DNA from 3 places in the Nocardia amikacinitolerans genome. Region 2 is predicted to be linked to each of the others. Evidence: riboswitches for the same ligand, from Rfam matches in the RefSeq annotation. Region 2 holds a riboswitch; each other region holds the start of a gene.

Region 1 (3,274 bases), on a different contig from region 2:
TGGCGTCCCACGCCGGGCGACGCCAACCGGTGCCGTTGCTCGGCGAAGCACTGGTCATGGTCTGGCCGTAGAAGTAGTCCAAACTGTAGTTCCACCAACCGATATGGGTCAGCGGCTGCTTGCCCGACACCCGGGAGAAGTAGGTGTCGGCGGGGACCGTCTCCAGCCGGATCGTGATACCGGCGGCCTTGGCGTGCTCGGCGAAAAGCGTTGCGGATTCGACCATCCCGGGAATGGCGTCGGCGGTCTGCAAGGTGACGGTCAGGTTGTGCTTGCCCGCCTCCTTCAGCAGCTGCCTGGCCCGCTCGGGGTCGTAGGTCCGCTGCGGCAGGCTGTCGTTGTAGAAAGGCGCGCCCTTGCCGTAGATGTCGTTGCCGACCTCGCCGTAGCCGTAGTACACCGAGTCGACCATGGCCTGTCGATCGACAGCCAACCGCATCGCCTGGCGGACCCGCACGTCATCGAAAGGCGGTTCGTCGACGCGCATTTGGAAGGCGCCCATCAGTCCGGCCGGTGGGGTGACGACGTAGGCGTCCGGATCGCTGTCCAGCGAACGCGCCTGTAGGTACGACATCTCCTGCACCAGATCCACTTCGCCGGAGAGGAAGGCGTTCATCCGCGCCTCGGTCTCGGCGATCTGGATGATCTCGACCTCGTCCAGGTGTACCGGACCGTCCCAATATTTCTCGTTGCGCCGCAACACCGTTCGGTCGCCCGGCGACCACGAGTGCAGCGCGAACGGGCCGGTGCCGACCGGGAGAGTCCGCTCGTCGAACACCGTGCTGCCGTCCTTGACGACGTAGCAGTACCACCCCGCGAGCACCGAGCCGAAGTCCGCGATCGGCGTCTTCATCGCGACGACGACGCCGAGCTCACCGTCGGCCCTGGTGCGGGCCATGTCGACCACCGCGAGGTCGCCCGAGGACGGCTTTGCCGGGTCGAGCATGCGCTCGAAGCTCCACAGCACATCCCGGGCGGTCAGCGGCGTGCCGTCGCTGAAGACCACGCCGGGGCGCAGGGTGATCCGCCATTCGCTGCCGTCCGCGTTGGGTTCCAGCGACTGCGCGAGCCGGTACCGCAGGGTCAGGTCGTTGTTGTAGGCGACCAGCTTGTCCCACACGTTCTTGGAGACCGCGCCGCCCGCGGAACTGCCCGCCCGGTGCGGGTCGAGCACGTCGACGCTCGCGGCACGCCCGGCGATCGCGGAGCGCAACCGGCCACCCGCGCGCGGCGGACCCTCCGGCGCTCCGGTCGATCCGTCGGTCCCGCAACCGGTGAGCACACCGATGCCGCCGAGCGCGACGAGGCCGGCAGCCCCGGCCCCGCGCAGCAATAACTCCCGGCGGCCCAGCGGCCGTCGAGATCCTGTGGAGTTGTCCATGCCATCCTCGTGGAGAGTCGTCCCGATGCATCCGACGCGGGTGTCCTGGCTCCCGGATCGACGCGCACCACCGGCCTTCCAACCCGGGCAGGTCGTGGCCATGAATCGGCGGATTGCTCCTCGGTGACAGTTGCGGGACAGCCCCGGATTCGCACCGGTGTTCCCCGCGTCGACGTTGGACGATACCGGCAGGCGCAGACGTGCGGGTTCCCCAACCACCGCGGCTGACCGTATGACGGGAGAGAAATGGCGGCTATCTGGGCGTGTCGCACAGCCATTCGACTCCCGTCGAATCCATTTCTCTATCGAGGGCCGAGAAATGGTGGTCGAGCGGGATCACTGCGAGCCGAGGCGGGGGTGTGTTAGGGGGCGAGCTGGATGCGTAGGACCGCGCCGCGTTCGGTGCCCGCGAGGAGTTCGCCGGGGCGGCCCGGTACGGCGACGAGCGACGTCATCGGTTCGGCCGAGAGGATGCGGCAGGGCTGGCCGTTCGGATCGATCCGGACGAGCTGGCCGGACAGCGCGGTCACGTAGACCGCGCCCGCATCGTCCACCAGCAAGTCGTCGGCGAAGTCGGGGACGCCGGGAAGCGCGGACGTGAGATCGGTGAGAACGGTGCGACGGTCCGGTTCGGTGACCGGGAAGCGCAGGACCCGTCCGAGCGGACCGCCGTTGGAGGTCAGGTACACCGTGCCGTCGTGCACGGCGATGCCGTTGGCGTTCAGCCTTGCCCGCTCGGTCCAGCCCGTGTCGACGACGCCGTCGCGGCCGATGCGGATCACGCCGGTCGCGGAGGCGACGTAGAGCGTGCCGTCGGCGTCGAAGGCCGCGCCGTTGGGCATGGTGAATCCGGACGCGAAGATCTCCGGGCGCGGTGCGTCGGCGGCCGGGTCGAAACGGACGACGCCACCGGGGCGAACGACGCTGGTCGGCGCGTCGCCGTAGACGGCGTACATCAGCCCGTCCGGTCCGAGCCGGACCGCGCCGGGAAACTCCACCGGGACCGTGGCCGTCAGCCGTCCCGCGTCGTCGTAGCGCTGCACCTCGTTGCGGTACAGCCGGGAAACCCACAGGTTGCCCTGCCCGTCGTAGGCCAGGTTCTCCGACCAGTCCAGCACCGGGACGGCGGCGGGCAGTGCGGTCGCCGACGTCGCGGGCGCGCAAGCGGGGGCTGGTTCCGCGGTCGCGTGCGGCGCGGCGGCTCCGGCGCAGGCCAGGGCGACGGCGAGCGCGGGAACGGCGCGGCGCAGGAGCGCGGGCAACTCGACGACGGACACCTGGGACCTCCTGATCGGCACCGCGAACGCGCGCAGTGTAACCGCCTGCTCACCGGGATGGTGAAGTCCCCTGAAATGCAGAAGGTTTGGCACTATCAGTGCATGCTCTACTTCGACGGCACGCGCGGCAGGCTGCACTATCGGCGCTGGACGGTCGACCACCCCGCGGCGGTGGCGATACTACTGCCCGGTATCGGCCAGCACAGCGGCCACTACCACCGGTTCGCCCGGTACCTACGGTCGATCGACGTCGAGGTGTGGGGACTGGACACCGCGGGCCACGGCCTCAGCGAAGGCGATCCCGCGCATCCCGGCACCCTCGCCGAGCTGGTCGCGGACGCGACCCGACTGGTGGATCTGGCGCGTGTCGAACTGCCGGACACGCCGTTGGTGTTGATGGGGCATTCGCTCGGTGCGGTCACCGTGCTCGGCATGCTCGGCGCCGCGGTACCGGACGCGAGCACGGCCACCGACCTCAATGCCGTCGAGGCGAACTTCCCGACCGTCCCGAGCATCGACCCTGGCACGCTGTCCGGTCTGGTGCTCTCGGCTGTTCCGCGCCGCGCACTCGGCAGCGGCCTGCCCGGCGCTCCCGGCACCCCGCTTCCGTCCGATC
Region 2 (3,274 bases):
TGGCCACCTACCTCGCCGCGTGGCAGGCCGGAGCGGACGCGGTCGACGGTGCGTCGGCGCCCATGGCGGGTACCACCTCTCAGCCCGCGCTGTCGGCGATCGTCGCGGCGGCGGCGCATTCGCCCTACGACACCGGGTTGGATCTGCAGAGCGTCTGCGATCTGGAGCCGTACTGGGAGGCGCTGCGAAAGGTCTACGCGCCCTTCGAGTCCGGGCTGCCGAGCCCGACGGGGCGCGTCTACCACCACGAGATCCCCGGTGGTCAGCTGTCGAACCTGCGTCAGCAGGCCATCTCCCTCGGCTTGGGCGACCAGTTCGAAGAGGTCGAGGCGAAATACGCCGCGGCAGACCGGCTCTTGGGCCGTTTGGTGAAGGTCACCCCGTCCTCGAAGGTGGTCGGCGACCTCGCGCTGGCCCTGGTCGGCAAGGGCGCGGATGTCGAGGAGTTCGCCACCGATCCGGCCGGCTTCGACGTGCCCGACTCGGTGATCGGATTCCTGCGGGGTGAGCTGGGCACCCCCGCAGGCGGCTGGCCTGAGCCTTTCCGCAGTCGGGCGCTGGCCGGTCGTGGACCCGCCAAGCCGGAAACCCAACTCACCGCCGACGACGAGGAAGGCTTGAACGGCACCTCCGCCCAGCGCCGCGCCACGCTGAATCGGCTGCTGTTTCCCGGACCGACCGCCGAATTCCTCGCCCACCGCGCGAAGTACGGCGACATCTCCCGGCTGTCCGCCAACCAGTTCTTCTACGGCCTGCGCCACGACGAGGAACATCGCGTGGAACTGGAGAAGGGCGTCACCCTGCTCATCGGACTGGAAGCGATCTCCGAGCCCGACGAACGCGGCATGCGCACCGTCGTCTGCGTGCTCAACGGCCAACTGCGCCAGGTCGTGGTGCGAGACCGCACCGTCGCCGACAAGATCCCGGTGGCCGAGAAGGCGAACCCCGCCGATCCGGGCCAGCTCGCGGCCCCGTTCTCCGGTGTCGTCACCGTCGTGGCCGCGGTCGGCGACCGAGTCAGCGCAGGCGACACGGTGGCCACGATCGAGGCCATGAAGATGGAGGCCGCCATCACCGCTCCCCGCGACGGAGTGATCGAACGGATCGCGATCGGAGCCATCCAGCAGGTCGACGGCGGTGATCTGCTGCTGGTGATCGCCTGACCACCCAGGCCACCGCGGCCGCGATGATGCACGCCGGGCACCGGGTCCTTCTCGGTCGGGACTGATCCGGTGCCCTCGGCGACATCCTCGGCATTCCCCCGATCCGGGCAGGTGTCTTGCCGGATGGCTCGGGAGCCGTCCTCGAAACCCGGATGCGGGTGTGCTGTCGCTTGCGTCGTATGCTCTTCGGCGCAGCTGGTTCGCCGGTGATCGCGATGTCGGGAGCCCCCGCAGGTCGCCGGTGTCGAAGCCTCGCACTGCGGTCACGTGGTCGGGGCGAAGAGGGAACCCGGTGGGATTCCGGGACTGTCCCGCAGCGGTGAGCAGGAACGAACGCCGTCACAGGCACTGGATGCTGCGCGTCCGGGAAGCGACGGCCACTAGGACGACTCCGATCGTGGTCGGCGCCTGCGAGTCCGAAGACCTGCCCGTTGCGCCGGACGCGCCGCGTCCGGCGGTCGCCGCCTCGTGGATTGGGCGCAGCACCGACAGCCCTGGACCACGCGCGCGCTGGGACGGGCTCGATCAGGTCTGCGTGCAGTAGGGCGTCGGCTATCTCGATGCCAGCCAACGGAGTTCACCTGTGGTCACCCCAAGCCTTCGATCCACCTCGCTTACCCGCTCCCTGACCGAACTCGATCCCGAGGTCGCCGCCGCGGTGACGGGCGAGCTCGCGCGCCAGCGCGACACCCTGGAAATGATCGCCTCGGAGAACTTCGTGCCGCGCGCGGTGCTGCAGGCGCAGGGCAGCGTGCTGACCAACAAGTACGCCGAGGGCTACCCGGGCCGCCGCTACTACGGCGGCTGCGAGCACGTCGACGTCGTCGAGGATCTCGCCCGCGCCCGCGTCACCGAGCTATTCGGCGCGGATTACGCGAATGTGCAGCCGCATTCGGGTGCGCAGGCCAATGCCGCGGTGCTCATGGCGCTGATGAACCCGGGCGAACGCCTGCTCGGCCTGGATCTCGCGCACGGCGGCCACCTGACGCACGGCATGCGGCTGAACTTCTCCGGCAAGTTGTACGGCGTGCAGACGTACCGGGTCAGCGAACGAAATCACCTGATCGATATGGACGAGGTGCGCAAGATCGCCCGCAATACGGCACCGAAGGTGATCGTTGCCGGCTGGTCGGCCTACCCGCGGCACCAGGACTTCGCCGCGTTCCGCGAGATCGCCGACGAGGTGGGCGCCTACCTGTGGGTGGACATGGCGCACTTCGCCGGTCTGGTCGCCGCCGGTCTGCACCCCTCTCCGGTGCCCTACGCCGACGTCGTGTCCTCCACCGTGCACAAGACCCTCGGCGGTCCGCGTTCCGGTCTGATCCTGGCCAAGCAGGAGTTCGCCAAGAAGCTGAACAGCTCGGTGTTCCCCGGCCAGCAGGGCGGTCCGCTCATGCACGCCATCGCCGCCAAGGCCGTGGCTTTCAAGATCGCAGGCACCCCGGAGTTCAAGGAGCGTCAGGAACGCACCCTGTCCGGCGCCAAGATCATCGCCGAACGTCTGACCCAGGCCGACGCCCAAGCCAAGGGCATCACCGTGCTCACCGGCGGCACCGATGTGCACCTCGTCCTTGTCGACCTGCGCAACTCGCAGCTGGACGGTCAACAGGGTGAGGACCTCCTGCACGAGATCGGAATCACGGTGAACCGCAACGCCGTTCCGTTCGACCCGCGCCCGCCGATGGTCACCTCCGGCCTGCGCATCGGCACCCCGGCGCTAGCCACCCGCGGCTTCGGCGACGCCGAGTTCACCGAGGTCGCCGACATCATCGCCACCGCGCTGACCGGCTCCACCGACCTGGACTCCCTGCGCGGGCGGGTCTCCAAGCTGGCCCAGTCCTTCCCGCTCTACCCGGGGATGGAGGACTGGAACCTGCTCGGCTGAGCATGTGCCGGGAAAGGGTTGCCCGCACGACCGGCAGGCGAGGTCGCGACACGACGTGGCCGCCGGCCACCGGGTGCCGTTCGTCCTCACGTATCGAAGATCGTATCTGGCTTGCCCAGATCTGCTAACGCCGAACGGGCGATCGCCGAGACCGAGAATTCCCGGTTCGTTTTGTCGGGTCACAGGCGGTGGAGTTCAACAGCGGTGATTTCCTCCGGATCGGAGG
Region 3 (3,274 bases), on a different contig from region 2:
GATCGCCAGCGCCACCTGGCGCGCCGAGTCGGCCAGCGGCTGGTCGTCGCGCACGAACGACCAGGCGAGGATGGTGACCGGGCCGGTCAGCATGCCCTTGACCGGCTTGTCGGTCAGCGACTGGGCGTAGGTGATCCAGTCGACGGTCATCGGCGTGCGCCGGGTGACGTCGCCGAACAGGATCGGCGGCCGCACGCAGCGGGTGCCGTAGGACTGCACCCAGCCGTTCTCGGTGGCCGCGAAACCGTCGAGCTGTTCGGCGAAGTACTGCACCATGTCGTTGCGCTCCGGCTCGCCGTGCACGAGCACGTCCAGGTCGAGCTTCTCCTGCAACGCGACGACGTCGGCGATCTCGGCGCGCATCCGGCGCACGTACTCGGCCTGGTCGATCTCGCCCTTGCGCAGCGCCGCCCTGGCCAGCCGGATCGCCGAGGTCTGCGGGTAGGAGCCGATCGTGGTGGTCGGCAGCGCGGGCAGATCGAGCCGCTGGGCCTGGAGGGCACGGCGTTCCTCGGCGGGCGCGCGGCGGGTGGCGTCCGGGCCGAGCGAATCGAGCCGCGCCCGAACCTGCGCGTCGGAGAGTCGCGGGTCGGCGGTGCGGGACTCCGCTGCCGCACGCGCGGCCGCGAGATCGTCCGCGATGGCCTCGGTACCCTGCGCCAAAGCCGTTGCCAGCAGCCGCACTTCGGTCACCTTCTCGGCGCCGAAGGCCAGCCAGGAGCGCAGCTTCTCGTCCAGCCCGGTCTCGGGTTCCAGCGAGTACGGCACGTGCAGCAGCGAGCATGAGCTCGACACCGTCACCGACGACGCGCTGCCGAGCAGCGTCCCGAGGGTGGACAGCGCGCGGTCGAGGTCGGTGCGCCACACATTGCGTCCGTCGACCACGCCCGCCACCAGCAGCTTGTCCGCCAGCGATGGCAGCGAGGCCACCGCGGACAGGTCCAGCGCCGCGGTGAAGTCGAGCGCGATGCCCTCGACGGCGGTGCTCGCGAGCGCGGGAAGAGCGTCGCCCGGCGTGCCGAAGTAGGTGGCGACCAGGATCGCGGGCCGCTCGCTCGCCTCGGCCAGCTCGGCGTAGGTGCGCCGGACCAGCTCGATCTCGTCCGCTGTGAGATCGGTGACCAGCACCGGCTCATCGATCTGCACCCACGCCGCACCCGCGGCGGCCAGCTGACGCAGCAGGTCGCGGTAGAGCGGGACCAGCTCGCCGAGCCGATCCAGCGCCGCGCCGCCGGTGGCCTTGGCCAGCTTCAGGAAGGTGACCGGCCCGACCACCACCGGACGCGCGGGCACACCGAGCTCGATCGCCTCGCTCAGCTCGGCGAGCAGCTTCTCCGGGTGCAGCGCGAACGTCGTCTCCGGGCCGATCTCGGGGACGAGGTAGTGGTAGTTGGTGTCGAACCACTTGGTCATCTCCAGCGGTTCCACGGTGTCGGTGCCGCGGGCGGCGGCGAAGTAGCGGTCGAGCGGATCGGCGATCCCGGCCACCCGCTCGGGCAGCGCGCCGAGCAGGACAGCGGTGTCGAGCACCTGGTCGTAGTAGGAGAAGGTGCCGACCGGGATCGAGTCCAGCCCGGCAGCCAGCAGCTCGGTCAGCTGGGTTCGCCGCAGGTCGCGGGCGACAGTGTGCAGCTGCTCGGCGTCGAGGCGCCCGGCCCAGTACGACTCGGTGGCGCGCTTCAGCTCGCGCCGCGGCCCCACGCGCGGTAGCCCGAGAACAGTCGCGGTGAATGGTGCGTGTTCGGAAACAGTCACGGTGTGCTCCAGTGCTTTTCAGGTCGTGAGCCATCGCCATGCGAGCGCGCGGCGACCAGCGAACGTCGCGGGCAACCGAAGACAGACGGAGCCCGGGAAGCACTGGTGGTCCGCGCGCCCAATCCACGAGGCGGTGGCCGCCGGATACGGCGTATCCGGCACAACTGGCAGGTCTTCGGACTCGCGGGCACCGGCTGGGGAGATTTCCCCTCGCCGACCTACTGACCGCCGCTTCCCAGGCCTTCGCCCAGTGCGTGATGACGGTGTTCGTTCCTGCTCACCGCTGCGGGACAGTCCCGGATTCCCACCGGGTTCCCTCTCGCCCGCCACCGGCAAACCGGGAGCGGACTTCGACTCCGGCGCTCGACGTCGGGGCTCCATCTCGTCGGGCGCACTGGAGAACCAGCTGCGTTGTCCAGCATAAACGGACGGCGGAATATTCCGTGCGCACCCCTCGGCCTGCCCGCACAGACCGGCGGGGCGGATGGTGAGATGTGACGCAGGGATGAACGCAACTTCGCAAGCCTGCTAGGTCTCGTTGTGAAGATTGCTGCGAAGGGGACTTCCATGTCGTCGCTGTATTCGGGGCCAGGTACCTTGGTTCAATGTTCTCGAAAGTCTTGGTTGCCAATCGTGGCGAGATCGCCATCCGCGCGTTCCGCGCCGCCTACGAACTCGGCATCGGGACCGTCGCCGTCTTCCCATACGAGGACCGCAACTCGGTCCACCGTTTGAAGGCGGCGGAGTCCTATCAGATCGGGGAGAAGGGCCACCCGGTCCGCGCCTACCTCTCCATCGAGGCGATCATCGACGCGGCCAAGTCCGCGGGCGCCGACGCGATCTACCCGGGCTACGGATTCCTCTCCGAGAATCCGGACCTGGCGGCGGCCTGCGCGCGCGAGGGCATCACCTTCATCGGCCCCTCGGCCGAAGTGCTGGAGCTGGCGGGCAACAAGGCGCGCGCCATCGAGGCCGCAAGGGCGGCAGGACTTCCGGTGCTGAAGTCCAGCGCGCCGTCGGCGGACGTGGACGAATTGCTCTCCGCCGCAAACGAACTCGAATACCCGATCTTCGTCAAGGCGGTCGCGGGCGGTGGCGGTCGCGGCATGCGCCGGGTCGCCGCGCCCGAGCAGCTGCGCGAATCGATCGAGGCCGCTTCGCGTGAGGCCGAATCCGCGTTCGGCGACCCGACCGTGTTCCTCGAGCAGGCGGTGGTGAACCCGCGCCACATCGAGGTGCAGATCCTGGCCGACCAGCACGGCAACGTCATGCACCTGTTCGAGCGCGACTGTTCGGTGCAGCGTCGCCACCAGAAGGTGATCGAGCTGGCGCCCGCGCCGAACCTGGATCCGGCGCTGCGCGAACGCATCTGCGCCGACGCGGTGGCCTTCGCCCGCCAGATCGGCTACAGCTGCGCGGGCACCGTGGAGTTTCTGCTCGACGAGCGCGGCAACCACGTCTTCATCGAGATGAATCCGCGCATCCAGGTCGAGCACACGGTGACCGAGGAGATCACCGA

What was found. Region 2 has a riboswitch for cobalamin ahead of glyA (serine hydroxymethyltransferase). Riboswitches for the same ligand answer to the same signal wherever they lie in the genome.
Region 1: another riboswitch for cobalamin. It lies ahead of CRP45_RS10020 (ABC transporter substrate-binding protein); the one in region 2 lies ahead of glyA (serine hydroxymethyltransferase).
Region 3: another riboswitch for cobalamin. It lies ahead of metE (5-methyltetrahydropteroyltriglutamate--homocysteine S-methyltransferase); the one in region 2 lies ahead of glyA (serine hydroxymethyltransferase).

Annotation. Positions count from the first base shown of each region.
Region 1 is NZ_OBEG01000002.1:386,642-389,915, forward strand. Features, by position in the region: gene CRP45_RS10020 (ABC transporter substrate-binding protein) at 1-1,381, opposite strand, end outside; cobalamin riboswitch at 1,400-1,574, opposite strand; gene CRP45_RS10025 (SMP-30/gluconolactonase/LRE family protein) at 1,744-2,658, opposite strand; gene CRP45_RS10030 (alpha/beta hydrolase) at 2,761-3,274, shown strand, end outside.
Region 2 is NZ_OBEG01000001.1:932,122-935,395, reverse strand. Features, by position in the region: gene CRP45_RS04410 (pyruvate carboxylase) at 1-1,163, shown strand, start outside; cobalamin riboswitch at 1,406-1,609, shown strand; gene glyA (serine hydroxymethyltransferase) at 1,747-3,048, shown strand.
Region 3 is NZ_OBEG01000006.1:302,163-305,436, forward strand. Features, by position in the region: gene metE (5-methyltetrahydropteroyltriglutamate--homocysteine S-methyltransferase) at 1-1,755, opposite strand, end outside; cobalamin riboswitch at 1,905-2,112, opposite strand; gene CRP45_RS25980 (pyruvate carboxylase) at 2,361-3,274, shown strand, end outside.